3 regions of the Polaromonas sp. P1_F8 genome follow, and region 3 is predicted to be linked to each of the others. Evidence: predicted binding sites of a transcription regulator. Region 3 holds the regulator's gene; each other region holds the start of a gene.

Region 1 (9,641 bases), on a different contig from region 3:
CCGAGCGCCCGCAGCAGTTCAATGGCCAATACAAGATCCCGACCCTTCAGGAAGTAGTGGACATGGCCAAGGCCCAATCCATCAAGACAGGCCGCACGATTGCGATCTACCCGGAAACCAAGAACCCGACCTACTTCCGGGAACTCGGCCTGCCGATGGAGGACAAGCTGATCGCCATCATCAATGCTGCCGGATGGAACAGCAAGACCGCGCCCATCTACGTGCAGTCGTTTGAACCCGGCAGCCTGAAGTACATGAAGAGCAAGGGCCTCAATACGAAACTGATCCAGCTCGTCGACGGCGACGGCATTGACCCGAAAACCGGCCGCGTGACCTTTGCCGTGCCGAGCGACCGCCCTTACGACTGGACCAAGGCCGGCGACAAGCGTTTCTTCAGCGCCATGGTCACACCCGCGGGCCTGGCCGAGATCAAGACCTACGCCGATGGCATCGGCCCCTGGAAGCGCTACATCATCAGTACCAACGGCACCTTCGGCGCCGACGGCAAGCAGGTCGACATCAACCGTGATGGCAAGCTCAACGATGCAGACTCCACCTCGCAGCCAGCCACCAGCTTCGTCGCCGATGCGCACAAGGCAGGCCTGTTCGTTCATCCCTTCACCTTCCGCAATGAGTCGCGCCGCCTGGCCAGCGACTACCAGGGCGATGCCAAGGCCGAGTACCTGGCCTTCTACCGCACCGGTGTGGACGGCGTGTTCACCGACTTCACCGACACCGCCATCGCCGCCCGGACGCAGTACCTGAAAGAAGCCGGCCGCTGAGCAAGCCGTGGCGGGCTTCACCCGCCAGACCTAAGTGCTATGAAATTAATAGCTGCTTGCGCCCATATTTAATGGGCCAGGCAGCTTTTTCATTTATAGAGAAGGTCATGCAGGCTCCGCTCCCACGATGCGCGGCATATTCCAGCCTTAGGGTCGGCTACACAGCCCGGGTGTATGGCCCAGCTTTTCTCAAAATGAAACATCGGGCCCATGAAGATACGGCTTCAGGGGAGACTTCAGCGATGGTGACTGGCTTATAGTGACCTACGCACAGAACCTCATTCCCACTCACTTTCAAGCGCAAACCCAACACACCATGAAAACCAAAGCCGCAGTCGCCTGGAAATCAGGCCAGCCCCTGACCATTGAAACCGTGGACCTGCAAGGCCCCAAGTTCGGCGAGGTGCTCGTCGAGATCAAGGCCACCGGCATCTGCCATACCGACTACTACACGCTCTCGGGCGCCGACCCGGAAGGCATCTTCCCGGCCATCCTCGGCCACGAGGGCGCAGGCATTGTGGTGGATGTCGGCCCTGGCGTGACGACGCTCAAAAAAGGCGACCACGTCATCCCGCTCTACACGCCTGAATGCCGGCAGTGCAAGTTCTGCCTTTCGCGCAAGACCAATTTGTGCCAGCTGATTCGCGGCACGCAGGGCAAGGGCCTGATGCCCGACGCCACCAGCCGCTTCAGCCTGGACGGTAAACCCATCTTTCACTACATGGGCACCAGCACCTTCAGCAACTACACCGTCGCCCCTGAAATCTCGCTGGCCAAGATCCGCGAAGACGCGCCCTTTGACAAGGTCTGCTACATCGGCTGCGGCGTCACCACCGGCATCGGTGCGGTGCTCTTTACCGCCAAGGTCGAAGCCGGCGCCAACGTCGTGGTGTTCGGCCTGGGCGGCATTGGACTCAATGTGATCCAGGGGGCGAAGATGGTGGGTGCAGACAAGATCATCGGTGTGGACATTAACCCCGCGCGGCAGGAGATGGCGCGCAAGTTCGGCATGACGCACTTCATCAACCCGAAGGAAACCGAAAACGTGGTCGACGCCATCGTGCAGTTGACCGACGGCGGCGCCGACTACAGCTTTGAATGCATAGGCAACACCAAGGTGATGCGTCAGGCGCTGGAATGCACACACAAGGGCTGGGGCCGCAGCATCATCATCGGCGTGGCGGAAGCCGGCGCCGAGATCAGCACCCGCCCCTTCCAGCTGGTAACCGGCCGCAAATGGGAAGGTTCAGCCTTCGGCGGCGCGCGCGGCCGCACCGACGTGCCCAAAATTGTGGACTGGTACATGGAAGGCAAGATCAATATTGACGACCTGATCACGCACACCATGCCGCTGGAAGACATCAACAAGGGTTTCGATTTAATGAAAAGCGGTGAATCCATCCGCGGTGTCGTCCTGTACTGAGCGACATGACAACACCACTGGAACTCCTCAGCGAACACGGCTGCTTCGGCGGTGTGCAGCGCTTTTACCAGCATGACTCGCGCGCGATTGGCCTGCCGATGAAGTTCTCGGTGTTCCTGCCGCCGCAAGCCATGGCTGGGGAGAAGATGCCGGCGCTGATCTACCTGGCGGGCCTGACCTGCAACGAAGAAACCTTCATGACCAAAGCCGGTGCGCAGCGCGTAGCCGCCGAGCTGGGCCTGGCGCTTATCGCGCCCGACACCAGCCCGCGTGGCGCGAAAATTCAGGGCGAGACCGACAGTTGGGATTTCGGCCGCGGCGCGGGCTTCTATCTTGATGCGACACAGGCGCCGTGGTCACAGCACTACCGCATGGAAAGCTACATCACGGCAGAGCTGCTGCCGCTTCTGACGGGCACCCTGCCGATTGATGCAGCACGCATCGGCATCTTCGGCCACTCGATGGGCGGTCACGGCGCGTTAACGCTCGCGCTCAGGCATCCGGATCTTTTCACATCGGTCTCGGCGTTTGCACCTATCTGCGCGCCCAGCCAGTGCCCATGGGGCCGCAAGGCGTTTACCGGCTATCTCGGCAGCGATGAATCAAACTGGGTTGAACATGACGCCACCGCCTTGATGAACCTGATGCCCGCTGCGCCCTACCCCGGAGGCATACGCATAGACCAGGGGCTGGATGATAAATTCCTCGCCGAGCAGTTGTACCCCGAGCTCTTTGAAGCCGCCTGCGCCAAGGCGGGCCAGCCGCTGGCGTTGCATCGCCATGCAGGTTATGACCACGGCTACTACTTCATCGCGACCTTCATGGCCGAACACCTGCGGCACCATGCGCGGCAACTGGGGTTGGCTGTTGCCGCTTGATTGAAGGCTGTGAGGCTGCCTTAAGCCTGCATTAAGGCCGCCCCAATACAATCCAGCGCTATGCCGCTGCGCCCTTCCCCTTCCGCATCCTCCACATCGCGGCCCGTTCATCTGACCACTGTGCGGCAAGACGCCGGCATGCGGCCGTTGTGGCTGGTGGTCATTGCAAGCCTGTGGATCGCCACGGTATGCAATATGGCCTTGTGGCGCGAGCTGGCCCGCCTGCCGGGCCTTACCGGGGGCCAGGCGGCGGTCATAAGCATCGCCTTGGCGCTGGTGATTGCGCTGGCGACCACCGCGCTGCTCAGCGTGCTGGCCTGGCGCTGGACGCTCAAGCCCGCCATCACGCTCTTTCTGCTGTCGGCCGCTTTCGGTGCCTATTTCATGGTGACTTATGGCGTGGTCATCGACAAGACCATGATGATCAATACGCTGCAGACTGATGTGCGCGAAACACGCGACCTGCTGAACTGGCGACTGATAGCCACGGTGCTGGTGCTAGCGGTGCTGCCGATGATTTTCCTGTGGCGGCAAAAAGTCAGGCGTGCAGGCGCAGTGCGGCAGGTACTCACCAACGCCGCCACCTTGACCGGCGCCTGTGTGCTGCTGGTGCTGGTGGTGTTTTTGTTCTTCCAGAGCATTGCCTCTGTGATGCGCAACTACACGCATGTGCGCTACCTCATCAATCCGCTCAATTCCTTCTACGCGCTAGGCGCCATCGCGGCCAAGCCCTTCCAGCGCGACGAATCCACTCTGTTGCCGTTGGGTGAAGACGCAAAACTCGGTGCCAATTACACAGCCCAAACCAAGCCACCGCTGCTGTTGCTGGTGCTGGGTGAAACAGCGCGCAGCGCCAACTTTTCGCTCAACGGCTACGGCCGGCCCACCAACCCGCTGCTCGCAAATGAGAACGTCGTGAGCCTGCGCAACGCATGGTCGTGCGGCACCAGCACGGCTGCGTCGGTGCCCTGCATGTTCTCCAACTTCGGGCGTGAAGCCTATGACTCACGCCCGGCCAATTACGAAGGCATGCTGGACGTGCTACAGCGCGCGGGCCTGGCCGTGCTGTGGATAGACAACCAGTCAGGTTGCAAGGGCGTGTGCGACCGCGTTCCCAACGTCAACACAGTACAGCTCAAAGTACCGGGCTTGTGTGACAGCGGTGAATGTTTTGACGAAGTGATGCTGCACGGCATTGACGAGCGCATTGCCGCATTGCCGGCCGAGCGCCGCGCCAAAGGCGTGGTGGTCGTGATGCACCAGATGGGCGGCCATGGCCCGGCGTACTACAAGCGCTCGCCGCAAGCCGTCAAAAAATTCCTGCCCGAGTGCACCGACAACGCGCTGCAAAGCTGCAGCCATGAAGGCCTGCTCAATGCCTATGACAACAGCATCGTCTACACCGACAAATTGCTGGCGTCATCCATCCAGTGGCTCAAGGCACAGGAAGCGCGCAGCGCGCCGGCCCTGCTGTACCTGGCCGACCACGGCGAGTCTCTGGGCGAAAACAACCTCTACCTGCACGGCATGCCCTACGGTATTGCGCCTGAAGTGCAAAAGCGCGTGCCGTGGATCACCTGGCTCTCGCCCGAGTTCGAGCAGCGCAACAAGCTGACCACCGCGTGCCTGAAGCAGCAGCTGGACGCGCCGGTGAGCCACGACAACTACTTTCACTCGGTGCTCGGTCTGATGAATGTGCAGACCAGCGTCTACAAAGCCGCGCTCGACATCTACGCGCATTGCGTCAAGCCCTGAATCTGCACGGCGGCTGCCGGCCTGCGATCATCCGGATGCGCCGTAGGGCTTTTGGCGCCCTGCATGCACCAATGTGACGGCAGATTTAATATTCAATTTTCATCTCAATAACAATTCTCTTATGCAAGGGTTGAATATGAATATTCACAAGGCTGTCGCCTCCACCATCGCTTCCACACTTCTTTTGACGCTCGCACTCAGCGCCAGCGCCGCCGATTTGCTCGACACCGTCAAGCAGCGCGGCACGCTCAAAGTTGCACTTGAAGGCACCTACCCGCCGTTCAACTACAAGGAGGGCGGCCAGCTCGCCGGATTTGAAGTGGAGCTGGCCAATGCGCTGGCACAAAAACTGGGCGTCAAAGCCGAGTTTTCCACCAGCGAATGGAGTGCCATCCTTGCAGGCCTGCAGGCCGGCAAGTACGACGTGGTGATCAATCAGGTGGGCATCACCGACAAGCGCAAAGAGACCTTTGATTTCTCCGAGCCCTACACCATCTCGGCCCCGCAGCTGATCATCCGCAAGGACGAAAAGCGCGAGTTCAAGACGCTGGCCGACCTCAAGGGCAAAAAGCTCGGCCTGGGCCAGGGCACCAACTACGCCGACATCGCCAAAAAAGTGGGCGGCATCGACGTGAAGACCTACCCCGGCGCGCAAGAGTATTTGCAGGATCTGGCGCTGGGCCGCATCGACGCCGCGCTCAACGACAGCCTGCTCATCCCCTACATCGTCAAGCAAACCAAGCTGCCGCTCAAGCCCGGTGCACCCGTGGGTGACCTTGAAAAATCCGGCATTCCTTTTGTGAAGAACAACCCGAAGTTCAAGGCCGCCATCGACAAGGCACTGGCAGACCTGCAAGCCGACGGCAGCTTCGCGAAGATCTCCACCAAGTGGTTTGACCGCGACGTTAGCAAGCCGCCTGTCGCCAAATAAACGGCACAAGCGAAGTAATATCCGATCAGCCGCGCGCCGCCTTTTCTGGGCCGGCGCCTGAAACAACCCCGGCTCTGCGCCGGGGTTTTTATTTGTGGAGACCTATATGGACCTGACAGGCTTGACCCAGTTGCTGCGCGACGCTTTGCCGCTGATGCTCAAGGGCGCGGCGTGGACGCTGCTGCTGGCAGTGGCGTCTGTTTTCTTCGGCGCCATCATCGGCACCGTGGTAGCCGTCACGCGACTGGCCAAGGTGCCGGTACTTTCGCAATTCGCAACGCTGTATGTCAGTTGCATGCGCGGCACGCCGCTCTTGGTGCAGCTCTTCGTTATTTACTTCGGCCTGCCCAGCATCGGCATCCAGTTTGACCCGATCAGCGCGGGCATCCTGGGCCTGAGCCTGAACGTGGGCGCCTACCTGTCGGAAACCATCCGTGGCGCGATCAACGGTGTGGAACACGGCCAATGGAATGCAGCCCGCAGCCTGGGCCTGACACAAGCGCAAACGCTGCGCTACGTGATCGGACCGCAGGCCCTGCGCCTGGCGGTGCCCAGCCTGTCCAACAGCCTGATCAGCCTGATCAAGGACACCTCGCTGGTGTCGGTGATTGCCGTGGGGGAACTGATGCTGGCGACCAAGGAAGTGATTGCCACGACCTTTCAGCCCTTTCCGCTGTATCTGGCGGCAGCGGGCATTTACTGGGCGATGAGCGCCTCGTTTGAAACGCTGCAGAAGAAGCTCGAAGTGCGCCTCAACCGCAGCTACCTGCGCTAGCGAAGCGCCGGTCACCAGAATCAGGTGTCGCCGATCAGACCACTCTGAATCGCCTGCTCGGTATTCGCAAAAATCGCCATCGCGGTCAGCATGCGCCGAAAGCCCAGCTTGCGGTAAAACGGCTCCTTGCCGGCGACCGCGTAGAGGATGATTTTTTTGTGACCGCTGGAAAGCCGCACCAGCGCTGCAACCATGTCTTTGCCCATGCCTGATCCCTGCCGGTCCGGCGCCACTGCGATGTCGCAGATGTAAGAGCAGTCCCTGCCGTCTGCCACCGCACGGCCCGCAGCGATCAGCTTGCCGGCGTCATACACAAAACACTTGAACATGCTGTTGGAGAAGACGACCTGCAGGTCCACAGGCTTCTTGTCGCCCAAGGGGGCAACGCGGTAGAGATTGGAGAGCTCTTCCCAGTCCGCATCGGCCATGCCTTCCGATGAATATTTCCAGTCAAGCGCCAAGGTGAACTCCTTTTATTTTCAAACGGCATGAGGCGTGATGCACACGCTTTTTGGACTATAGCCCTCGCGTCGAACTGACACGTGCCCCCTCAGAACAGCCTGCCCTGCCCTTCGGCACCCGCAGCCGCTGGCGGCCGGAACTGGCTCATGTCCAGCTCAATGCGCTGGCGGTTAAAGCCAATCCGGTTGCAGGCTTTCTCAAAACGCTGCCTGATGAGTTCGGCCCACAGGCCGTGGCCTTTCATGCGCGTGGCGAAGTCGCTGTCGTAATCCTTGCCGCCACGCATTTCGTGGATGCGCGCCATGATGCGCGCGGCGCGCTGCGGGTAGTGCAGCTCCAGCCACTCCTTGAAAATGGGCGCCACTTCCCAGGGCAAGCGGATCACGGTATAGAACGCGCTGCGTGCACCGGCCTCCCAGGCCGCCTCCAGCACATGCTCCATGTCCTCGTTCACAAACGGGATTTGCGGCGCCACGCTGACGCCGACTGGAACGCCGTGCTCTGCCAGCGTGCGGATGGTGCGCAGGCGCCGGTGCGGTGCGGCCGCGCGCGGCTCCAGCTTGCGCGCGAGTTCGCCGTCGAGCGTGGTGATGGTCACGTAGGCGGCGGCCAGCTTGTCAGCGGCCAGCGGCGCCAGCAGGTCGAGGTCGCGCTCCACGCCGCTGGATTTGGTGATCAAAGAGAACGGGTGCCGCACTTCCTGCATCACCTCAATGATGCTGCGCGTCAGTCGCAGCTCGCGCTCGGCGGGCTGGTAGCAGTCGGTGGCCGAGCCGATGTTGAGCAGCTTGGGAACATAGCTGCGTTTGCGCAGGTCGGCGCGCAACACCTCGGCAATGTTGCGCTTGGCGATGATCTTCGTTTCAAAATCAAGCCCAGGAGAAAGATTGAGGTAGCTGTGTGTGGGCCGCGCATAACAGTACACACAGCCGTGCTCACAGCCCCGGTAGGGATTGATGCTGTAGTCAAAAAAGATATCGGGCGAATCGTTGCCGACGATGGCGCTGCGGGCGTCTTCCATCGTGATCGTGGTTTCGATCCGGGGCGCCTCGCTGGAGACACCTTCTTCCAGCGTACCCCAGCCGTCGTCCCATGCGTTGCGCACGTCTTTCTCAAACCGGTGCGGCATGCGTGTAGCAGTGCCCCGGCCCTTGATGGCATGGAGGGGAATGACGGCGTCGGACATAGGGCAACAAGATTCGGTGGAAGGTAGTGGTACCCGGCAGGGCCGCAGAAAAATACTGTATATAAATACAGTATATTCAAACAAAAACCCTTTGGCAAATGTCTGCAGCAGTGCCCGCAATAATGGGTTTAAAGCAGGAGACATCCCATGGCACACGTACTGGCAAAACTCACCGGCGCGCCGCTGGCCGCCGTCAAACAGCAGCTGGAAAAAGATGCGGATGAACATGCGAAGCAAGGCATGTATCTGAAGCATCTCTGGCAAAACGCGGAAGACGCAGCAGAGGTGTTTTTTCTGTTTCAGGTGAAAGACCTGGCGCATTGCCGGCAACGCATGAAGCAGACGCACGCAAAAGCCCGCGAAGAAAACCCCGGTGTACCGCTACCGACCCTGACGTTTCTGGAGGATGCCTGAGGCCTCATCGAATGCGTGATTGGTACGCCCCTTTTTCATTTTCCCTTCCCTCTCCTCCCCTTCCGTTCCACCATGATCCAGCGCCCCGAAAATCTTTATGCCCGCTACCACGCCCATGTGTACTTCGGGCCCGGCACCGTTGAGCAGGCGCGTGCCCTGTGCGAAAAGGCCGGCACACTTTTCGGAATAGCTGTGGGGCGTGTGCATGAACGCGAGGTGGGGCCGCACCCGCGCTGGAGTTGCCAGCTGGCATTTGACCGTGCGGCGTTCGACAGCGTCATTCCCTGGCTCGAAGAACACCGCGACGGGCTGGATGTGTTTGTGCATGGGCTGACCGGTGACGACCTGGCCGACCACACCACACATGCCTCATGGCTGGGTGAGCCTGCTGTATTGAAGCTGGAGATGTTCAGGCGCTGAACCGGGGGCCGGACCGTCGAAACGGCATATCAGGTCCGGGCGAACTGCTATTAATTCGATAGCTGCTTGCGCTCGTCCAGCAAGGCGTAGAGCCGCTTTTAACGCGTATAAAAGCGCCTCAACCACTTCTGCCCGAAAGGCAAGGGCCGCGATTCCACCGACTGGTACAGCACCCAGCCCGCCAGCAGCGACATCAGGAAGGCCAGCAGCAGACCCAGCACATTTGCCGCGAGCTGCGTGGGCCAGAAGCGGCTCACAACGGCATTGACCAGCAGGCACACCGGAAAATGGATGAGGAACACGGAGTAGGACATCTGGCCCAGCTGCACCAGCCGGCGCTGCTGCAACCATTGCACCGGCCAGGCCTGTGGCTGAAGCACCGCCAGCCCGGCCAGGCCGAAGGCGGTAACGAGCGCCACGACCAGGCGCCCCCTGAAATCCAGCGCCAGGGCCAGCCCGCCCATGACCGCCAGGGTCACGAGCCAGAAGCTGCGCCGCGCGCCAAGGCGGTTTGAGGCCCAGAAGGCCAGCATGCCCAGGGCATAGGAGCCGCAGAAATAGAGGGCGGTGATATCAAAGGCCGGCAGACGGTTGAAAAACAGCAGCGAAGCCAAG
Region 2 (9,641 bases), 240 kb from region 3:
GCGTGGCTCGGCGTTGGTTACCAGTGAGCGGATCAGAACCCGTGCCGAGGCCGCCACCTCTTCCACAGCACGATCGAACGCGGCTTCATTGGCCTTGGAGGGGACGTTGAAGCCGCTGAGCTTTCTGACAAACTGCAGCGAGGCGTCACGGATTTCCAGTTCCGTGGCCGGCGGCTCGAAGTTGAACAGGGTCTTGATGTTGCGGCACATGGCAGCTCCTTAAGACGAAAGTATCGAATTGGGTTACGCCGACAAAGGTACGCAGCTTGAGGATTCGAGAAAAAATTTCATGCGCTGCTGCCGTTCCTCACGTCGGAAGATCGGCACTGACCGGAGGATCAGACGGCGCCCGCCCGGTTTTTTTGGGCACATCATGAAGAACGGGCTTAACCTGCGGCACCGAGTAGACATTGACTCTGTTCTTGTACTTTGCCCGAAGTGCCGGGTGCATACGATCAGGAAAGCTGCAAACCCAGAGTGCAAAAACAGGTCCCACTACGGGAATGAAGGCAACTATCGTCACTGCAACTTTTAAAAGAACGGGATCTTCGCGGCGCCATATCAGGAACGCCACCAGGCATGAGCCCACGGCAGAGGCTCCGAGAGTAATCAGGGCAGGTAGAGGGATGTCAGCTAGAGCCATGTGTCTTGCATGCGCATCGATGCGCTGTTCATGGGTTATTTTGCAGGATCGACTCGATTACCTCAGAGCCTCCAACAATGTCCTCATTTCCGGCGAAGCGCGAGACTTCCATGCGGCCATCTTCGAACACGTCAATCTCAACTCGCTCACCCACAAGGGTCAAGGTGACCAGTATCGTGTCCGGCCGATGTCTTCCGAGCGTGAAATGGATATTCGCGGCTTCAAGTGTAGAAAGCAGCTGAAATAGCGGGTGATTCATGCCGCCTTATTTAATCGCAAATTGGCGATCAAAACCCTATGGGCTCAAAAAAGGAATCACCGCTTACCCCGAATACTTCGGAGTTGACGGCTTTCGGTTTTCAGCTGGCAGGCCTGATCACCACCGATTCCGCCGAAGCCACAAAAGGCCCGTGGTACACCGCCTCAATGTTGTTGCCGTCCGGGTCCAGCACAAAGGCGGCGTAGTAGCCGGGGTGGTATTTGCGCTCGCCCGGCGCGCCGTTGTCGGTGCCGCCTGCGGCCAGGGCGGCTTCGTAAAAGGCTTTGACCTCTGAGTGGTCCTTGGCCCGGAAAGCCAGATGGACATGCGAGGTAGGTCCGTCTGCCTGGTCCATCCACAACTCGTCGGCCGAAAAATGGTCGTCGGCCTCCTGGATGGCACTTTCCTTGTTCAGTGACTTGAGCACGGCACGGTAAAAGCGCTTGCTCGCCGCGAGGTCATGGGCGCGCAGGTGAACATGGTCGATGAGTCGTCCGCGGTGTATTTCCATGGTGGGCTTCCTTGTTCGGGAGTGGTTGATCTGTTCAGCGGATCACGCCGGGCATCAGGGCTTCGGCAATGGCAATGTGGTTGCCGTCGGGGTCGGTGATCATCACCGTCCTGACCTTGTCGCTGGAGGTTGTGTGGCTGGTGTCTATGCCCAGCGTGTGCAGGTGTTCGATTTCCGGTTCAAGGTCATTCACGGCCAGGGTTACCGAGCCTTCCCCGGCGCGCTCGGCCAGCTCATACACCTGCAGGCCGCCGCCGCGCTTGAACTGCCATTCGCCGACTTCAGGCATGGGGCGGCTGGCTTTGGCGTCCAGCAGTTTTTCGTACCAGGGGATGGATGTGTCCAGGTTGCGGACGGCGACACTGGCAAGGGCGTTTTGCACAATCATGGGGGTCTCCAAAAAGATCTATTCCTGAAAATCTACGCCCGCCGGCGCCTCCCAGTTGTAGGACAAATGCTGGCAAATGCGGGTATGACGGGGATAGAGGGCCATCAAAGGCCTATTGCAAGTGGCTTGAAGTTGCGCAAGGTCTTGATGTTGCGGCGCGCAGCGGCTTCTTGAGACCAGGATTTCTGCTCAGAAACGATAGTCGGTGCAGTCGCTAATTTGGTAACAGCGCAACTGGTCAGGTTGACGCCGCGTAACCCACGACCTCTGCCAATTCGCCTTCACGCTCACGATATTGCTGCAATGACTCATTGAAGACATGAATGTGATTTGCAGTCTGATCGTAGCCTTGGGTAGACCACCTGTATTCGCCGCTGAAACGGTAAATATTGAAGAGGATTTCCTCCGGCTCACCCATCAAGGTTGTCGCAAGAAGCTCCCTGATTTCATGAAGAGCTACATGGCGATAACCACCTTGAATGCCAACAAAAAAGACCGGAAATTCATTCTGCGAAATCTCGAAGAGGCGATGCGTTGCCTTGGGGTCAACCTGTGCAATGGCATAAGCTTCGGCCACTTCTTTGGACGACGAGAGGCAAGTGATCCAGGAGTGCGAATTCCTTTTGCCTTGCCAGGTGGTCTCGATGGAAAACATGGGTCTAGCTTGACCTGCGAAGGGTGATGCCTGCAATCATCCGCATTCTGCAGTGGCATGAGACTCAGCTGCGCACACAGGCTGCGGCAGAAGTAAAAAACTGGCAGCAAGCAGCGTTGCCCCAACCAATGCCCGGAGTGACCACGACAACTTCATCAAAACAAAACCGAGAGTGATCAACATGGCCAGAGCCATGCCCCCAAACACAATGCCAACGGCGGCACCCTGAAGCGAACTGCCGCATAACGCCACCGCGTAGCCCGCAGCAAGCAAAGACGCAACCAGCGCCGCTACGCCAGCAATCGCTGTTGCCGCGATCTTGCTGGCGAGTAAGAGGTGGGGATGAATGAGCATGACGGTCAAGGTCTAAATTCAGCGGCGCTCAAGGAGGATGGAATAAATTGTCAGGTTATTCATCATGGGGGTGGTATTCCGTTCCATCGCCAGGAACATAAGCAGTCACACCATGTTTGCGCTGCAATTCACCCACAAGATCACCAACCATCTCACCGGCAGAAAAAACACACGCAAGGACAAGGTGGCAAGGGGAGCGATCTATCCTGCAACTCCATGGACTAAATGTCGCGTCATCTATCTTGTCTAATGGAACGTCGTCAATCTCTGGATGTCTCGCAACGAGTTCTTCATAAAAAGCATCGATGGATGGATGGGGTGTAAGTCCGGAAAGATCACCTTCCACCAAACGTGCATACAACTTACCGGCAGCCGCATCACCAATAGGCCTCTCGGTTCGCCAGATAGCTATGTCAAGACTCATGTATTTATGGTGGAAGCAGGTTGAACCGAGACACGCACCGCGAAGCGGCCTTTCGTGTGGTTTATATCAGTATTCTCCGAGGAGAAAAATGACGGGATTTTCCTGATCAGGGAACTTATCCCTTCCTAAACGCCCGAACCCCTGGACAATTCATAATTCATCCAGAAAAAAGAGGGCTCCCTGATGTTTTTGACATATTTCGACGCCATGCCGCGCCGCATGCTGGCGCTGATCGCCGTGGCCTGCGTGGCCATGCTGGCTTTTGGCCTGTACCTGCAGCACGTGGTGGGCCTGGAGCCTTGCCCGATGTGCATCGTGCAGCGGTATGCGCTGGTGCTGGTGGCGGTGGTGGCGGGCGTGACGGCCATCGCCAAAAGCCGGGGCATGCTGATCGCCGGTTCAGGCCTGATGGTGCTGCTCTCGGGTTTTGGTGCTTTTGTGGCGGCGCGCCAAAGTTTCCTGCAGTGGTACCCGCCTGAAATTGCCTCTTGCGGCCGCGACTTCTACGGAATGATCGAAACCTTTCCGCTCAAACGCGCCATTCCCATGATCTTCAAGGGCAGCGGCGACTGCACCAAGATCGACTGGACTTTTCTGGGCGGCTCGATTGCCAACTGGTCTTTCCTGTGTTTTGTGGCTATTGCGGTCGTGGGCTTGCTGCTGATCGCACGCCAGGCGCGCAAGCGGTAAGACCGCGCGCCTTTGCGGATCAGGCGATCGTCAGCCCGCCGTCGAGGATGAATTCACTGCCAACGGCATAAGTGGATTCGTCCGAGGCCAGAAACACCACGGCCTTGGCGATCTCGATGGGCAAGCCAAACCGGTGCGCCGGCGTCAGCGCAACCAGCCCGTCCTTCATTTGCTGCAAGGCCTCGGCAGGCAGGCCCAGCTTTTCATAAATAGGCGTGGTCACGGTGCCAGGGCTGACGACGTTGACCCGGATGCCCCTGCCGATCAATTCCCCCGACAGCGTTTTGGCCAGCGAAATCATCCCGGCCTTGGTGGCCGAATAGACGCTGGAGGCGGGCATGCCCAGGTGCGCATTCACCGAGGCGTTCAGGATGACGGAGGCCGGGTTGGCCAATGTGCCCAGCAAAGCCTGCAGCAAAAAGAAGGGCCCCTTCAGGTTGACGGCCATGGAGCGGTCGAAGGCAGCCTCGTCCCACGCATCAAGCGGCATGAAGACGCCGATGCCCGCATTGATGAAGGCCACATCAAGTTGCCCAAAAGAGTCTTTCACCCGTTGAGCCAGTTTTTTCTGCTCTGCCAGATTGCCCGCGTCGGTCTTTGAGAAGCTTAAGAAGTGGGCGTCGCTGCCGAGCTGCCGGCGCGCTTCGTCCAGTGATTCGTCGCTGGATCCGGTCACCATGACCCTGGCTCCTTCGGCCAAAAACTGTTTGGCCGTTTCAAGGCCGATGCCCGAAGTGCCGCCTGTAATCAGCGCACGTTTGTTCTGCAGTCTGTTCATCAAATTTCCTGGAATGAGGTAGCAAGTACCGGTGGTCCAAGCGTAGGAGGGGCCGATGCCCGGCGCTGGCTGGTTCCGGACATGTGTTTCAGGCTGATGAATCTGGGGGTCTGCTTTTTACTTCGGCTTGCCTGGCGTGTTGGGTGGGGTGAATACCCCTTATTTGCCAGGATCTGAATCAGCAATATACTGTACATAAATACAGTATTTATCCAGATTTGAATCCCTCGCCATGCTTTCGCCAACACTCGTGGACCGCGCCTTGCCGGACTTCGCCAACGCCAATGTATGGCGCGCCGGCGAACTGGGCAGCGCAAGCCTGCGGACCCTCCCCACGGGCTATGTGGCGCTGGATGCTGTCTTGCCCGGCGGCGGCTGGCCGCAAGGGGCGCTGGTTGAGGTAATGCAGCCGCAGGCCGGGCTGCACGAATGGGGCCTGATGGCACCGGCGCTGGCAGCCCTGCAGGCAGAGACGCCCGGCGGGCTCACCGTGTTGGTGGGCACGCCCTGGTTGCCTTTTGGCCCGGCGCTGGGCGCGCGCCGGCTCAACATGCAGCGCTTGCTCAGCGTGCACGGCAAGCCGGGTGATGCACCTTCGCTGCTGTGGGCCACGCGTGAAGCCCTGCAATGCGCCGACGTGCACAGCGTGCTGGCCTGGCTGCCGGATGCACGCAGCGCCCATCTGCGCCGCCTGCAGATTGCCGCGCATGCGCACAACAAGTTGCTGTTTGTGTTTCGGCCGCCGCGGGCTCAACATGAATCGTCACCTGCGCCGCTGCGCCTGCTGCTGGAAGGCGCCGTGCAGGAGGGCGGCAACCTGCTGGTCCACGTGCTCAAGCGCCGCGGCCCGCCACTGGCTGCGCCGGTGCTGCTCGACACCCGGCCCGCCCGGCTGTCAGCGCTGCTGGCAGCCAGCCGCGACAGGGCCCGGCAAAAGCGGGAAGAGCTTGCGCCCATCCTGCTGCCGTCACTGGTTTCGCTGCCTGTCACCTCACCCCGGAGCCCCATCCATGCGTTGCTGGATCGCATTGCGCATCTCGACCACCACTGATGCGGTGCAGCCATGGACCCAGGACGCCGCTGCCCTGCAGCGCGCGGTGGCCAGCCTGGCGCTGGGCTTCACGCCGCGCGTGGCGCTGGTGGATGAAGCGGTGCTGATGGACGTGACGGGCAGCCTGCGCCTGTTTGGCGGGCTGGCGCGGCTGATGCAGCTGCTGGCGCAGAAAATTGAGCTGTTTTTTGAATCAAACCAGGTTGTAGCCCTTATGGAACGGGCGCAAGGTGCTACATCTTTGATAGCGATCGGGCGGCTTCGGCTGCAGCAGGATCAGGCTGGTGCGTTGAAAAAACGCGTGGCCGACCTGCCCATGCACACGTTGACGGCGGCACGCCCGCACCTTGGTGTGCTGGAGCGCATTGGCTGCCGCAGCTGGGACGACCTGCTGCGCCTGCCGCGTGACGGCGTGGCCCGGCGTTTTGGCGCGGAACTGCTGGAGGCGCTGGACCGCGCCCGCGGCACTGTAGCCGACGACTATGCGTGGCAAGTGCTGCCCGAACACTTTGAGGAAAAACTGGAGCTCAATGCATTGGTGACGCATGGCCCCGCGCTGATGGCGGGCGTTGATCGTTTGCTGGTTCACCTGCACGCCTGGCTGCTGGGGCGGCAGAGCGGGCTCTGCGCCCTGAAAATCATCTGGCACCTGGACAAACGCCGTGATGTGGCGCCGACTGGCGAGCTCGAGATTCGCACCGCCCAGCCTGCACAAGATTTGCGTCACGTGGCGCGCCTTATCTCAGAACACCTGGCGCAGCAAAAGCTGCCGGCGCCGGTGCACAGCCTGACGCTGCAGTCGCTGGCCACCGAGCTGCTGGCCGACTCGGCAGCCGCCACCGGCAGCCTGCTGATGGAAGCGCGCCGGCAGGGCGACAGCGTGGTGGAACTGGTCGAGCGGCTCAGCGCCCGCCTGGGCGATGCCCATGTGCAAGCCTGGCAACCTTGCACTGACCACCGGCCCGAGCTGATGCAGCGCTGGGTGAGCGCCCGAAGTGCTATTAAATCAATAGCTGCTTGCGCACAGCCACCGGGCGCCAGAGGCATAAAACACTTGCAAAAAGACGCTTCCCCGGTTTTTCCGAAGGCCCGGGCTGAAGCCTTGTACCCGGCCTGGCTGCTGCCCGAGCCTTTGAGGCTGCAAGCTGCAGGCAACAGCCCGGTGTACCAGGGCAAGCTGACGCGCCTGGCCGGGCCGCAGCGGCTGGAGGCTGCCGAATGGTTGCTGGCTGACCGCGACAACCGCAGCGCTGAGCCGGGCCTGAGCGAAAAGCCGTGGGCGTTTCGCGACTACTACATCTACCGCAGCCAGCAGGGCGGCTTGCTGTGGGTTTACAGCGAAAGGCTGGGCTCCGCCGCCCAGGCCGGCCGGCAGCGCACCTGGTATTTGCACGGTTTTTTTGCCTGAGGCCCGCATGCCTGCCTACGCGCTTCCCGATTACGCCGAGCTGCACGCGCTGAGCAACTTCAGCTTCCAGCGCGGCGCCTCGCACGCGCAGGAGCTGGCCGAACGCGCTTCCGAGCTGGGCTACAAGGCGCTGGCCATCACCGACGAGTGTTCGGTGGCGGGGGTGGTCAGGGCGCATGAGGTGGCAAAGGAGATGGGCCTCAAGCTGCTGCCGGGCGCGGAATTTTTGGTGCAGGCGCCCGATGCCTTCAGGCTGGTGGTGTTGCCCCACAACGCCGTGGGCTGGGGCAACCTGTGCGAGTTCATCACCGAAGCCCGCAAAGCGGGCGACGTGGTGGAAAAAGGCAGCTACCGCGTCGCGTTGGGCGAGACGGATTTCTCCCGGCTGGGGGATTGCGAAATTTTGCTGGCGCCTTTGCATGAAGTGGGCGCGGGTGCTATCAATACAGAAGCGCTTTGCGCCCATTGCGCCTGGGCTGCAGGCCTTTTTGGCATCAATGCCTGGCTGGCGGTGGAGCTGCTGCAGGGCCTGGACGACGCGCTGCGCCTGCAGCAGCTGCAGGAAGTAGCCCGGCGCACCGGCATACGGCTGGTGGCGGCCGGCCATGTGCTGATGCACAAGCGCTCACGCAAGCCGCTGCACGATGTGATGACCGCCATCAAGCTGGGCAAACCGGTGCATGAATGCGGCTTTGCGCTGCAGCCGAATGCCGAAGCGCATTTGCGGCCGCGCATGCGCCTGGCCGAGATTTACCCCGCCAGTCTGTTGCGTGCCACGCTGGAAGTGGCTGCGCGGTGCAATTTCACTCTCGATGAGATTCGCAACCTGTACCGCTACCCGCAGGAAGACATGGTGCCGGCCGCCGAAACGCCTTCGCGGTGGCTGCGGCGGCTGACCTGGCAGGGCGCCCATACCCGCTACCCGCATCACATACCGCACAAGATCAGGCGGCAGCTGGGCTTTGAGCTGGCGCTGATCGAAGAGCTTGAATACGAGATGTTCTTCATCACCGTGCACGACATCGTGCGGTTTGCGAGAGAGAAGGAAATCCTTTGCCAGGGGCGTGGCTCGGCGGCCAATTCGGTGGTGTGTTTTTGCCTGGGCGTCACGGCCGTCAACCCGGCGGAAAGCAAGCTGCTGTTTGAGCGTTTTATCAGCCGCGAGCGCAGTGAACCGCCCGACATCGACGTGGACTTCGAACATGAGCGGCGTGAAGAAGTCATCCAGTACATCTACGGCAAATACGGCCACGACCGCGCCGCCATTGCCGCCACCGTCATCAGCTACCGGCCGCGCAGCGCGATCCGCGATGTGGGCAAGGCGCTGGCAATGGCGCCTGAACTGATAGACCTGTTCGCCAAAGAGCATTTCTGGTTTGACGGCAGCGAGGTGCTGCAGGAAAAACTCAAGGAAGCCGGGCTGGAGGGCCGAGAAGGGCCGGTGCTGCAATGGTTTGACCTGTCGGCGCAGCTTATTGGCTTTCCGCGTCACCTGAGCCAGCACGTCGGCGGCTTTGTCCTGACCCAGGGCAAGCTCACGCGGCTGGTGCCGGTGCAGCCGGCTTCGATGGAAGACCGCCGCATCATCCAGTGGGACAAGGATGACCTGGAGGCCATGGGCCTGCTGAAAGTGGATGTGCTGGCGCTGGGCATGCTGTCGGCCATCCGGCGCTGCCTGGATTTGGTGAACCAGGCGCGGGGCAGCCAGCTGGAGATGCATCAAATCGAGCCGGACGACACACCCACCTACGACATGATTTGCGAAGCCGACACGGTGGGGGTTTTCCAGATTGAAAGCCGGGCCCAGATGTCCATGCTGCCGCGACTGCAGCCGCGCAATTACTACGACCTGGTGGTGGAAGTCGCCATCGTGCGGCCGGGGCCCATCCAGGGCGGCATGGTGCACCCGTACCTGAAGGCACGCGATAAAAAGCGGCGGGGCGAAGACGTCGTGCCGGAATACCCGGCGCTGAACCCGGCCCTGGAACGCACGCTGGGCATCCCGATTTTCCAGGAGCAGGTGATGCAGATCGCGATGATCGCCGCTGACTTCACGCCCGGGGAGGCCGACGATTTACGCCGCTCCATGGCGGCCTGGAAGCGCAAGGGCGGGGTTGACCGCTTTCATGGCCGCCTGGTCAATGCCATGGTCAAAAACGGCTACAGCGCCGAATTTTCAGAGCGCATCTTCAGTCAGATATTGGGCTTCGGCGACTACGGCTTTCCGGAAAGCCACGCCGCCAGCTTTGCCAAGCTGGTTTATGTGAGCTGTTGGCTCAAGCGCCACGAGCCGGCCTGCTTTCTGGCGGCCATGGTCAATTCGCAGCCTATGGGTTTTTACACGCCGTCCCAGCTGGTGCAAGACGCTGTCCGCCACCAGGTGGAGGTGCGCGCGGTGGACGTCATGCACAGTGAATGGGACTGCACGCTGGAGCCACTGGGTGTGCTGGCTGCGGGGACGCAGCCGGCGGTGCGCCTGG
Region 3 (9,641 bases):
TGCATCGAAATAAGAAATAGGCAGGGACCAAGTCCCCGTACAGATCCCCTTGCCAGTGGGGGCCGCGGAACTGGCTTCGCCAGGCCGCAGGCGCCGCCCCCTCGAGGGGGGAAGGTGCTACACGAAGTGAGCATCCGAAGGGGGTGCTATTCCTCCTGGTGTAACAGGCTAAGGCCAATGGCGCCGCGCCGCCGCAGCCAGGGGGAAGGGCGGTAGCGTTGGTCGCCGTACACGGTCTGCATGTTGAACAACACTTCCAGCACATTGGTGGGGCCATAGCGATCGCCCATGGCCAGCGGCCCCAACGGATAACCCAGGCCCAGCGTGACGGCGGTTTCCAGGTCCTTCGGGCTGCAAATGCCTTGCTGGCAGATGTCGCTGGCGATGTTGACGATGGTGGCCACGACGCGCTGGGTGACAAAACCGCCACTGTCGCGGATCACGCTGACGGCCTTGCCGTCGCGGGCGAAGAGGGCGTGCGCGGCGTCGCGCATGTCGGTGCGGGTGGCCGGGTTGGTCGCCAGCACGCGCCGCTTGGTGGCTGCGTCGTCGATCAGCATGTCGATACCCACAGTGCGGGCCGGGTCCAGCCGTTCGACAACGGCGACGGTGGTGATGTCAAAGCCCAAAGGGGCGACCAGCATCAGGGCCTGTGGTGATGCGGAGGCGCCGGTTTCGATTTTGGCGCCCAGGTTTTTGAGCAGCTGCAACAGCTCCGAGCGGCGTGAAGCACGCGGCGACACCCATACCGGCGGGAGTTCGGTCACATCAGGGACGGCCGGCTCCGGCGGCACCTGCATGGCGCCGTCGGTGTAACGATAAAAGCCTTCACCGGTCTTGCGGCCCAGCACTCCGCCGGCCAGGCGCTGCGCCGTGATCACATTGGGACGGTAGCGGGCTTCTTCGTAATACTGGTGGTAGATTGACTCCATCACGGGATGGGAGACGTCGAGCCCGGTCAGGTCCATCAGCTCGAAAGGGCCCAGCTTGAAGCCGGCCTGGTCGCGCAGGATGCGGTCTATGGTGGCGAAGTCGGCGACGCCTTCGCTGACGATGCGCAGCGCTTCGGTGCCGTAGCCTCGGCCGGCGTGGTTGACGATGAAGCCGGGCGTGTCTTGCGCCTGCACGGGTGTGTGGCCCATTTGCCGGGCGTATTGGCTGAGGCCCTCGCACACGGCGGGGCTGGTCTTCAGGCCCGCGATCACTTCCACGACTTTCATCAGCGGAACGGGGTTGAAGAAGTGGTAACCGGCCAGGCGTTCGGGGTGCTTCAGGTCTGCGGCGATGGCCGTTATGGACAGCGAGGAGGTATTGCTGGCCAGCACGGTGTGCACAGGTACCAGTGTCTCGAGTTCGGCGAACAGGGCTTTCTTGACCTCCAGCCGCTCCACGATGGCTTCGATGATGAGGTCGCAGGCCGCGAGGTCAGTGAGGGTGGCGGCCAGCACAAGCCGGTCTTTGTGCCCGGCTGCCACGGCCGCGTCGATGCGGCCTTTTTCAACCAGCTTGTCCCATTGGGCGCAAATGGCTTCGCGCGCTTTTTCCGCGGCGCCTGCCTGCGCGTCCATCAGCCTGACGATGCTGCCGGCCTGCACGGCGATCTGCGCAATGCCGCGCCCCATGGCGCCGGTGCCAACTATTCCCACATTCGTGTAATTTACTTCCATGCCTGAATTATGGCCGACCGTATTTGTCAGGGTCCCGTGTCAAAATTGCCCACCCCATGAAACTTGCCAAGAAGCCTGTCAAATATCTCCTTGGCGTTCTGCTGATGGGCGTTGCCGTCCACAGCGTGGCATTGTCGCTGGGGCGCATGCGCGGCGCCACCCTTGTCGGACGCCCCCTTGATGTCACTCTGTCGGCGCACCTGGACGGCACGGAAGGGCTGTCTGCAGTCTGCGTGGCGGCTGATATTTTTTTTGGCGACAGCCAGGTTCCCCAGAACAAAGTACGTGTTGTCACGTCGCAAGGCGCTTCCGGTGAGGCACTGATCCGCATCCGCACAAGCTCAGGCGTCGATGAGCCGGTGGTGACACTCTATGTGCGTGAAGGATGCCTGCAGAAAAACACGCGCAAGTATGTGCTGCTGGCGGAAGTGGCCGGAGAAAACACCAACCCGATTCCCGTTGTCGGCGGAGAAGTCGTGGCGACTGCGCCTCTGGTGACGCAGACGCCTGGTGTTGCTGGCGCTGGCGGCAACGCCACAAAGGCACAGGCAGGCTCCGCGCCCTCCAGCCCGGGAAAATCCCCAAGAGCGAGGTCCGGAAAAGTCCCGCCTGCCGGAGGCAGTGAATTGCGATCGACTGCTTCAGTTGGGTCGCTGCAGGCAACGCCTGCTGTCCGCGGGTCTGGGAAGTCCGCATCCGGGCCGGCGGGCAAGCCCCGTTCTCGCCTGAAACTTGATCCCATTGACCTGGCGGCCGAGCGCGACCCTGTGCTTAGGTCTTCGCCGGAGCTGCTGACGGAACCCTCAACAGATGCCCAGCAGCGCGCTGCCGCCGCCGCACTGTGGCAGGCGCTGAATGCACAGCCGCAAGACATGGTGCGCGAGAGCCAGCGCCTGAAATCCCTGGAAGCCGATGTTGCCGGCATGCTCGCGCGAAGCCAGAAAACCGAAAAAGCCGTGATGGAAATGCGCGGCCAGCTTGAGCAGGCGCGCGGTGAACGCTATGACAACTGGCTCGTATACGCCCTTTACGCCTTGCTGGCCGCCTCCCTTCTTGCGATCCTGGCGCTATGGATACGTAGCCGACAGCAAAACCGTGTCAGCCGGGGATCATGGTGGGGCAAGGGGTTTGCTGAAGACGGCGCGCCTTATGTGACTGAAGGTACGGGTAACACCGGGAAGGCCTTCTTGCGCAGGGCCTCAGAAGCTGAATCGGTGAGCGCCGGGCCTTTGCCCGATTCGCTGGTTGATTTCGATCCCAGCGAACCATTTTTCGAGGCGCCGAAAAATACGCCGGCTTCAGGCGCCGTGGCGCGCCCAAGGGTTGCCGAATCCAGATTTCCCTCGGAATTTCTGCCTAGCCTGAGCGGTATCAGCAGCATGCCGCGGATTGTGAATGCCGAAGAGCTGTTTGATGTGCAGCAACAGGCCGATTTCTTCCTGTCGCTCGGCCGGCCCGACAAGGCGGTAGATGTTCTGCGCCACCACATCATGGACAACGTGGAAACAAGCGCGCTCGTCTATCTCGACCTGTTTGACCTCTATCACAGCTTGGGACGCCGGGAGGATTACGACGCGTTGCGCACAGACTTCAACAAGATGTTCAATGCCAAGGTGCCGGCATTCGACGAATACGCGGCGAATACGCACGATCTTGAGTATTACACGGAGGCTCTCTCGCGGATTGAGGCCCTCTGGCCAACGCCCAAGGTACTCGACGTACTTGAAGAGTCCATATTCCGCAAACCGGATTCGCGGGGAGAGGTCTTCAGCCTGGCCGCCTACCGCGAGCTGTTGCTCCTCCACTCGATCGCAAAAAGGATTGTTAGCCGGCCGCCCGGCGACGCCGAAGCACCGGTCAAACCATCGGACGCACCGTCGATTCCGACCATGCCGGATACGCTCCCAAGCGTTGCAGGCTTTGGACCCACCAGCATCCAGCCACTGTCAGCCCGGTTCCAGATCGTGGCGCCCTTGCCATCTCCTGCCGTGGCAAGCGCAACCGACCCGACACAGCCTCCCGCGTCCCCCCGGCTTGGCCTTGATATTGATTTGAGTGCAGGTGAGGGGACGGACCTGGCCCCGTTTCCATCGATCGACGCTGGTGCGCGGCCGCCGCAAGCCGCTGCCAACAATCTCATCGAGTTTGACCTCGACTTTCCGGATTTTTCGGGGCCGACGCAGAAAACTTGAGCGAAAGTTTCAGCCTGGCTCGCCGGGAGTTTCCGATCTGCGCGCACTTGATCAGGCTGGGCGTGTCACATCAGCGCCGTACTTGCAAGGCCCCCGGGTTGACGATATTGGTGGGCGTGCCCTTGATGAAGTTGACGACATTGTCAAACGCCGCGCCAAAGTACAGCTCATAGCTGTCCTGTTCAACATAGCCAATATGCGGCGTGCAAATGCAGTTTTCCAGTCGGAGCAGCGCATGGCCTTGCAGGATGGGCTCCGACTCAAAAACATCGATGGCCGCCAGGCCGGGCCGCCCGCGATTGAGGGAGGCGATCAATGCTTCCGGTTCGATCAGCTCCGCCCTTGACGTATTCACCAGCAGGGACGTGGTTTTCATGCGCGACAGGTCTTCCAGCGTGACGATACCGCGTGTCTCCGTGTTGAGCCGCAGGTGAAGGCTCAGTACATCGCTTTGCTCAAAGAATTCGGCTTTGCTGGCCGCGACTTCAAAGCCATCGGCCTGTGCCCGCTCCAGTGATGCGTCACGGCCCCAAATGATGACACGCATACCGAAGGCCCTGCCGTAGCCAGCCACAATTTGCCCGATCTTCCCGTAGCTCCATACCCCCAATGTCTTGCCCTTGAGGACGGAGCCGATGCCGAAATTGGGTGGCATCGAAGCTGACTTGAGCCCTGCCTGTTGCCAGGCGCCATGCTTCAAGTGGGCTACATAGTGTGGAATGCGGCGCATGGCGGTCATCACCAGCGCCCAGGTCAGCTCCGCGGGTGCCGTAGGAGACCCAATGCCCTCGGCAACCGCGATGCCGCGTTCTGTGCAAGCCGCGACATCTACATGGCTTCCGACACGGCCTGTCTGGGCAATCAGCTTGAGTTTGGGCAGTTTTTCAATAACTTGCCGGTTGAGCTGGGTTCTCTCCCGGATCAGGACGATGACATCGGCATCCTTGAGGCGGACGGACAGCTGGCCGATGCCTTTAACGGTGTTGGTATAGACCTTGGCGGGGTAGGCTTCCAGCTTGGCCGCGCAGTTCAGTTTCCGCACCGCGTCCTGGTAATCGTCGAGGATCACAATATTCATGCCGATATTGTGCCTGCAAGATTTTTCTTCCTTGCCGCCGGGGTCACTTCCGACTGGGGATTTTGTATCTCAAGGAAACGCATCAGACGGCGCCGCAAAGCGCATAGGCCCGGGCTGAACTTCTGGTGGGAAGCTTGCTGTACCAGTTATCTCAAAGAGGTTTCTCGCTGGCTCATGCGCTCAAGTTCCGCGCAGACGTCGGCCATGCGGCCGGATATCACCATGCGGCCAGCGCACGCTGGGCCGACATTGGAGTCAAACTCACGGACAACTCGCAGCCGGCTGGGCCGGGACGCCTTGACAGAGGGTTGGACGGCAAGAGCACCAGTGGCGCGGGCAGATGGGCCGCGCATTGCCGCGAAATCGCCGGAAGCAAAGGGTAGCGCAAGCTGGTGAGATCTGGGCTGCGCGCCGGCTGGCGCGGAAAAACGGCTTGCCCCAGCCATACCCTGCGCCGGCAATAACAATGACACCAATGCCTGCACGGGGGCCAGCAGGACTGACGACATTGGTGAATGTGAAAAACTGACGATTCCCATGATGAACTCCTGTATGAGAGAGGTTTACACAGGCAGGATTGCAAACTGGCAAATTGCCAGGAAGGCCCCGGCACCAGGGTGTTGGCCATCACAACGGCCAAACGCCCGCCACCTGGTGCGTGGCCAGGTGAGCTGCCTACATCAGCATCGTGTTGCGAATGAGGCCGACGGCCAGACCTTCCAGTTCGAAAGGCTCGCCGGGCTCGACCACAATGGTTTTAAAGTCCGGGTTTTCGGGCAGAAGTTCGATCAGGTGCTTGTTGCGGCGAAAGCGCTTGACGGTCACTTCATCACCCAGCCGGGCCACGACAATTTGACCATTCTTGGCTTCCTTGGATTGCTTGACGGCCAGCAGGTCGCCATCCATGATGCCTGCGTCCCGCATGCTCATGCCGCGGACCTTGAGCAGGTAGTCGGGCTGGCGCTGAAACAGGCTGCTTTCAAAATAATAGGTTTGCTCGACATGTTCCTGCGCGAGAATTGGGCTGCCAGCAGCAACCCGCCCCACCAGAGGTAGGGCGAGTTGGGCCAGGCTTTGCAACGGCAGGGAAAACTGTTTGATTCTGGATTCGTTCAGGCTGCGAAGGGCGTCATTGCGCAAACGTATGCCGCGTGAGGTCCCGCTGACCAGTTCGATGACGCCTTTGCGGGCCAGTGCCTGCAAGTGCTCCTCGGCGGCATTGGCAGAGCGAAAGCCAAGCTCGGCGGCGATTTCAGCACGGGTAGGCGGGGCGCCTGTGCGCGCGATGGCGCTCTGGATCAATTCCAGAATTTGCTGCTGGCGCGCAGTGAGCTTGGGAGCCTCAGAGGGAAAATGCGAAAAGTTATCGAGTGTGCTCATCACTGTTGCTCCTTGAATCACAACTTCAGCCCGTTTGCGTATTGCCTGTTGGCCTTAGGTACGCAACGTTACTGCAGCTGTTTTAATATCCAGTAACTGTATTTTCATCCAGTTTTTAAAAGATTGCAAGTTTACGTCTTATGCATCCTCAAAATATTGTGATTCTGGGCACTGGCGGCACGATTGCCGGGCAGGCTGCGAGTGCGTCGGACAACATTGGCTATACCGCTGCCCAGGTGGGCGTTGAGCAGCTGGTCGCGGCGGTCCCGCCCTTGGCAAGGTTCGGCCCCCTGATGACCGAACAGGTCGCGCAGGTCGATAGCAAGGACATGAGCTTCGAGGTATGGATGCAGCTGGCCAGTCGGGTCAACTACTTTCTGGCCCAGCCGGACATGCAGGGCATTGTCATCACGCACGGAACGGACACGCTGGAAGAGACGGCATATTTCCTTCATGCGGTGTGCCGCCCCGATAAACCCGTGGTGCTGACCTGCGCCATGCGGCCCGCGACGGCGCTGGTGCCTGACGGCCCCCAGAACATGCTGGATGCCATGGCGGTGGCGCGTCATGCAGGGGCGAGGGGTGTTGTTGCGGTGTGCGCCGGAACCATCCACAGCGCGCTGGACGTGCAGAAAGTGCATACCTACAAGGTTGACGCCTTTGACTCCGGTGATGCGGGGCCGATTGGCTATGTGGAGGAAGGATTCCTCAGGTTAATGAGAAATTGGCCTGAAACCCACGTAGAACGGGCGCAAGCAGCTATTAAAATAATAGCGAACTCCGTGGTTCCGGTCCAGTGGCCGCGCGTTGAGATTGTCATGAACCATGCCGGCGCCAGTGGTGCGGTCGTGGACGCGTTGCTGGCGCAGGGTGTTCAGGGGCTTGTAGTTGCCGCCACGGGTAATGGCACCTTGCACCATGCGCTGGAGGCGGCCTTGCTTCGCGCGCGGTCTGCGGGGGTGCGGGTCGTCCGGTCGACAAGGTGCCTCAATGGTCGTGTCTTGCCCACACCGGGGGATCTGTTTTCTGATTCGCAGGGGCTGAGCCCCGTGAAGGCGAGGATAGCGATGATGCTCGAGTTGCTGGCGGAAAGCTGAACCCTGCCTTGCGATTCCAGTCTGCCGGGAACCAGAATGAAAAAAGCCGTCAGACTGACGGCTTTGGGGTGCAGATGGACTCGCTGGAGGCTCGATTCAGCCCGCCAGCGCTTTGAACGCGCGGGCGGTGATCTCGTCAACACCGCCCATGCCGCTGATGGCACGATATTTTGGGGCCAGTTCAGGCTCTGACTTTGCCCAGCTGGAGTAGTACTCAACCAGCGGACGGGTCTGGGCGCTGTAAACCTCCAGGCGCTTGCGGACGGTTTCTTCCTTGTCGTCATCGCGCTGGATCAGCGGCTCGCCGGTCACATCGTCTTTGCCTTCGACCTTGGGCGGATTGAACTTGACGTGATAGGTGCGGCCTGAGGCGGGGTGCGAACGGCGTCCGCTCATGCGCTCGATGATGGCGTCGAAGGGTACGTCGATTTCAAGAACGTAATCCAGCTTGACGCCGGCAGACTTCATGGCGTCGGCCTGCGGAATGGTGCGCGGAAAGCCGTCAAACAGAAAGCCCTTGGCGCAGTCGGGCTGGGCAATGCGCTCTTTGACTAAATTGATGATCAGGTCGTCGCTGACCAGTGCACCCGAGTCCATGATTTTTTTGGCTTCAATGCCCAGCTGCGTGCCGGCTTTGACGGCCGCACGAAGCATGTCGCCGGTGGAAATTTGGGGGATACCGTACTTCTGGCAAATGAAGGTCGCTTGCGTCCCTTTGCCCGCGCCAGGCGCGCCCAACAAAATCAGTCTCATGGATGTCCTCGGATTTTATGAATTCTTGAAGTCAGCCCGAACCGCCGGCCGGTTTCCGCAGGGGCTGCTTGACAGGTATGGAGGGCTGCCGGCACGTCCTGCAGGCCTCACACTTGTGTTTTTCCCAAGGATAGCATGCACCCCTGACAGCAACTTACGAGCCGGCGTCGTGCCGGGGAGGGCAGGTCAGGAAAACAACTTGCGGGCGAGGTCCAGGTCTTCCGGGGTGTCAACGCCCGGCCCGGGCGCGTCGCCGGTGATGTGCACGGCGATGCGATGGCCGTGCCACAGTGCCCGGAGTTGCTCAAGGCACTCCAGTTGCTCGAGTGGCGACTGGGGAAGGCGCGGGAACTCCCGCAGAAATCCCACCCGGTAGCCGTAAATGCCGACGTGCCGGAGTGGCCGGGGCAGGCTGCTGCCGGCCTCCCACCACGCCTTGCCGGTAAAGTCGCGCGCGGCCGGAATGGGTGAGCGGCTGAAGTAAAGGGCCGTATGGCGCGCGTCAAGCACCACCTTGACCACGTTGGGGTTGTTCAGGTCGGCCAGCTGCTGGATGGCATGCGCCGCCGTGCTCATGGCGCAGTCCGGTCGCTCGATGAGCAGGCGCGCGACCGCGTCGATCAAGGCCGGGTCAATCAGCGGCTCGTCACCTTGCACATTCACCACAATGTCGTCGTCCGCGAGTCCCAGCACGCTGCAGGCTTCCGCGAGCCGGTCGCTGCCGCTGGGGTGGTCTTCTCGTGTCAGCACGGCGGCGATGCCGAAAGACGCGCATTTTTCGATGATTTCGTTGCTGTCCGTTGCGACGACGGTGCGCAAGGCGGTGCTTTTCATAGCGCGCTGCGCCACACGCACGACCATGGGTGTACCGCCGATGTCGGCCAGCGGCTTGTTGGGCAGGCGTGTAGAGGCCAGTCTGGCCGGAATGAGGACGGTGAAGCTCATGCTTTCGGGGTCTGGCTTGTTTTTTTCAAGGACTCGTTCACAGGCCGAGCTCTTCGTCGGTCAAGGTCCGCGCTTCGCTTTCCAGCAGCACGGGAAGCCCGTCGCGCACCGGGTAGGCGAGGCGGGCGCTGCGGGAAACAAGTTCCTGTTTTTCCCGGTCGTAGTCGAGCGGGCCTTTGGTCACAGGGCAGACCAGCAGTTCAAGCAGTTTGGTGTCCATGGCCTGATGGTAAGGGAGAAATCAGCGGGGCCAGCCGGGCATCGAGTGCGGCAAAGAACGCTGGTTCGGGCGTAAACACCAAAGGCACGGCCAGAACCTCCTTTTGTGACGTGCCCTGCAGGGCAAAAAGCTTGACAGCGTCTTTTTCAGTGCACAGCACCACGCGCCCTTTGAGTGCCTCCGCTTCCAGGTCTTGATCGGTGAAGTCATGGTGGTCGGGGAGGGCCGTTGTGGCCTGCAGCGTCAGGCCGGTTTCCCTCAGCATTCCGAAAAATGCTTCAGGGTTGGCTATGCCCGCAAGTGCCGCCA

The links. Region 3 encodes LexA, which represses DNA repair genes until DNA is damaged. Its sites were predicted from a motif close to ACTGTATNNNNATACAGT; they were not measured.
Region 1: AC1D1J_RS18120 (PA0069 family radical SAM protein) is a predicted target of LexA. The motif match lies at 8,247-8,264, and genes of this name have one in related genera.
Region 2: imuA (translesion DNA synthesis-associated protein ImuA) is a predicted target of LexA. The motif match lies at 4,891-4,908, and genes of this name have one in related genera.

What each region holds. Positions count from the first base shown of each region.
Region 1 covers NZ_JBFUBS010000005.1:183,697-193,337, forward strand. Annotated here, with positions in the region: gene AC1D1J_RS18085 (glycerophosphodiester phosphodiesterase) at 1-782, shown strand, start outside; gene AC1D1J_RS18090 (S-(hydroxymethyl)glutathione dehydrogenase/class III alcohol dehydrogenase) at 1,099-2,205, shown strand; gene fghA (S-formylglutathione hydrolase) at 2,211-3,083, shown strand; gene AC1D1J_RS18100 (phosphoethanolamine transferase) at 3,144-4,838, shown strand; gene AC1D1J_RS18105 (transporter substrate-binding domain-containing protein) at 4,975-5,769, shown strand; gene AC1D1J_RS18110 (amino acid ABC transporter permease) at 5,876-6,544, shown strand; gene AC1D1J_RS18115 (GNAT family N-acetyltransferase) at 6,565-7,005, opposite strand; gene AC1D1J_RS18120 (PA0069 family radical SAM protein) at 7,095-8,192, opposite strand; gene AC1D1J_RS18125 (hypothetical protein) at 8,340-8,606, shown strand; gene AC1D1J_RS18130 (DOPA 4,5-dioxygenase family protein) at 8,679-9,026, shown strand; gene AC1D1J_RS18135 (acyltransferase family protein) at 9,125-9,641, opposite strand, start outside.
Region 2 covers NZ_JBFUBS010000001.1:223,223-232,863, forward strand. Annotated here, with positions in the region: gene AC1D1J_RS01110 (DUF2277 domain-containing protein) at 1-210, opposite strand, end outside; gene AC1D1J_RS01115 (hypothetical protein) at 672-902, opposite strand; gene AC1D1J_RS01120 (VOC family protein) at 1,003-1,413, opposite strand; gene AC1D1J_RS01125 (VOC family protein) at 1,448-1,801, opposite strand; gene AC1D1J_RS01130 (hypothetical protein) at 2,040-2,456, opposite strand; gene AC1D1J_RS01135 (hypothetical protein) at 2,493-2,819, opposite strand; gene AC1D1J_RS01140 (hypothetical protein) at 2,866-3,234, opposite strand; gene AC1D1J_RS01145 (disulfide bond formation protein B) at 3,418-3,924, shown strand; gene AC1D1J_RS01150 (SDR family oxidoreductase) at 3,944-4,702, opposite strand; gene imuA (translesion DNA synthesis-associated protein ImuA) at 4,935-5,753, shown strand; gene AC1D1J_RS01160 (Y-family DNA polymerase) at 5,713-7,161, shown strand; gene AC1D1J_RS01165 (error-prone DNA polymerase) at 7,169-9,641, shown strand, end outside.
Region 3 covers NZ_JBFUBS010000001.1:467,740-477,380, reverse strand. Annotated here, with positions in the region: gene AC1D1J_RS02280 (3-hydroxyacyl-CoA dehydrogenase) at 147-1,667, opposite strand; gene AC1D1J_RS02275 (type IV pilus assembly protein FimV) at 1,724-3,859, shown strand; gene AC1D1J_RS02270 (D-2-hydroxyacid dehydrogenase family protein) at 3,930-4,937, opposite strand; gene lexA (transcriptional repressor LexA) at 5,613-6,317, opposite strand; gene AC1D1J_RS02260 (asparaginase) at 6,458-7,414, shown strand; gene adk (adenylate kinase) at 7,511-8,167, opposite strand; gene kdsB (3-deoxy-manno-octulosonate cytidylyltransferase) at 8,354-9,112, opposite strand; gene AC1D1J_RS02245 (Trm112 family protein) at 9,150-9,332, opposite strand; gene lpxK (tetraacyldisaccharide 4'-kinase) at 9,313-9,641, opposite strand, start outside.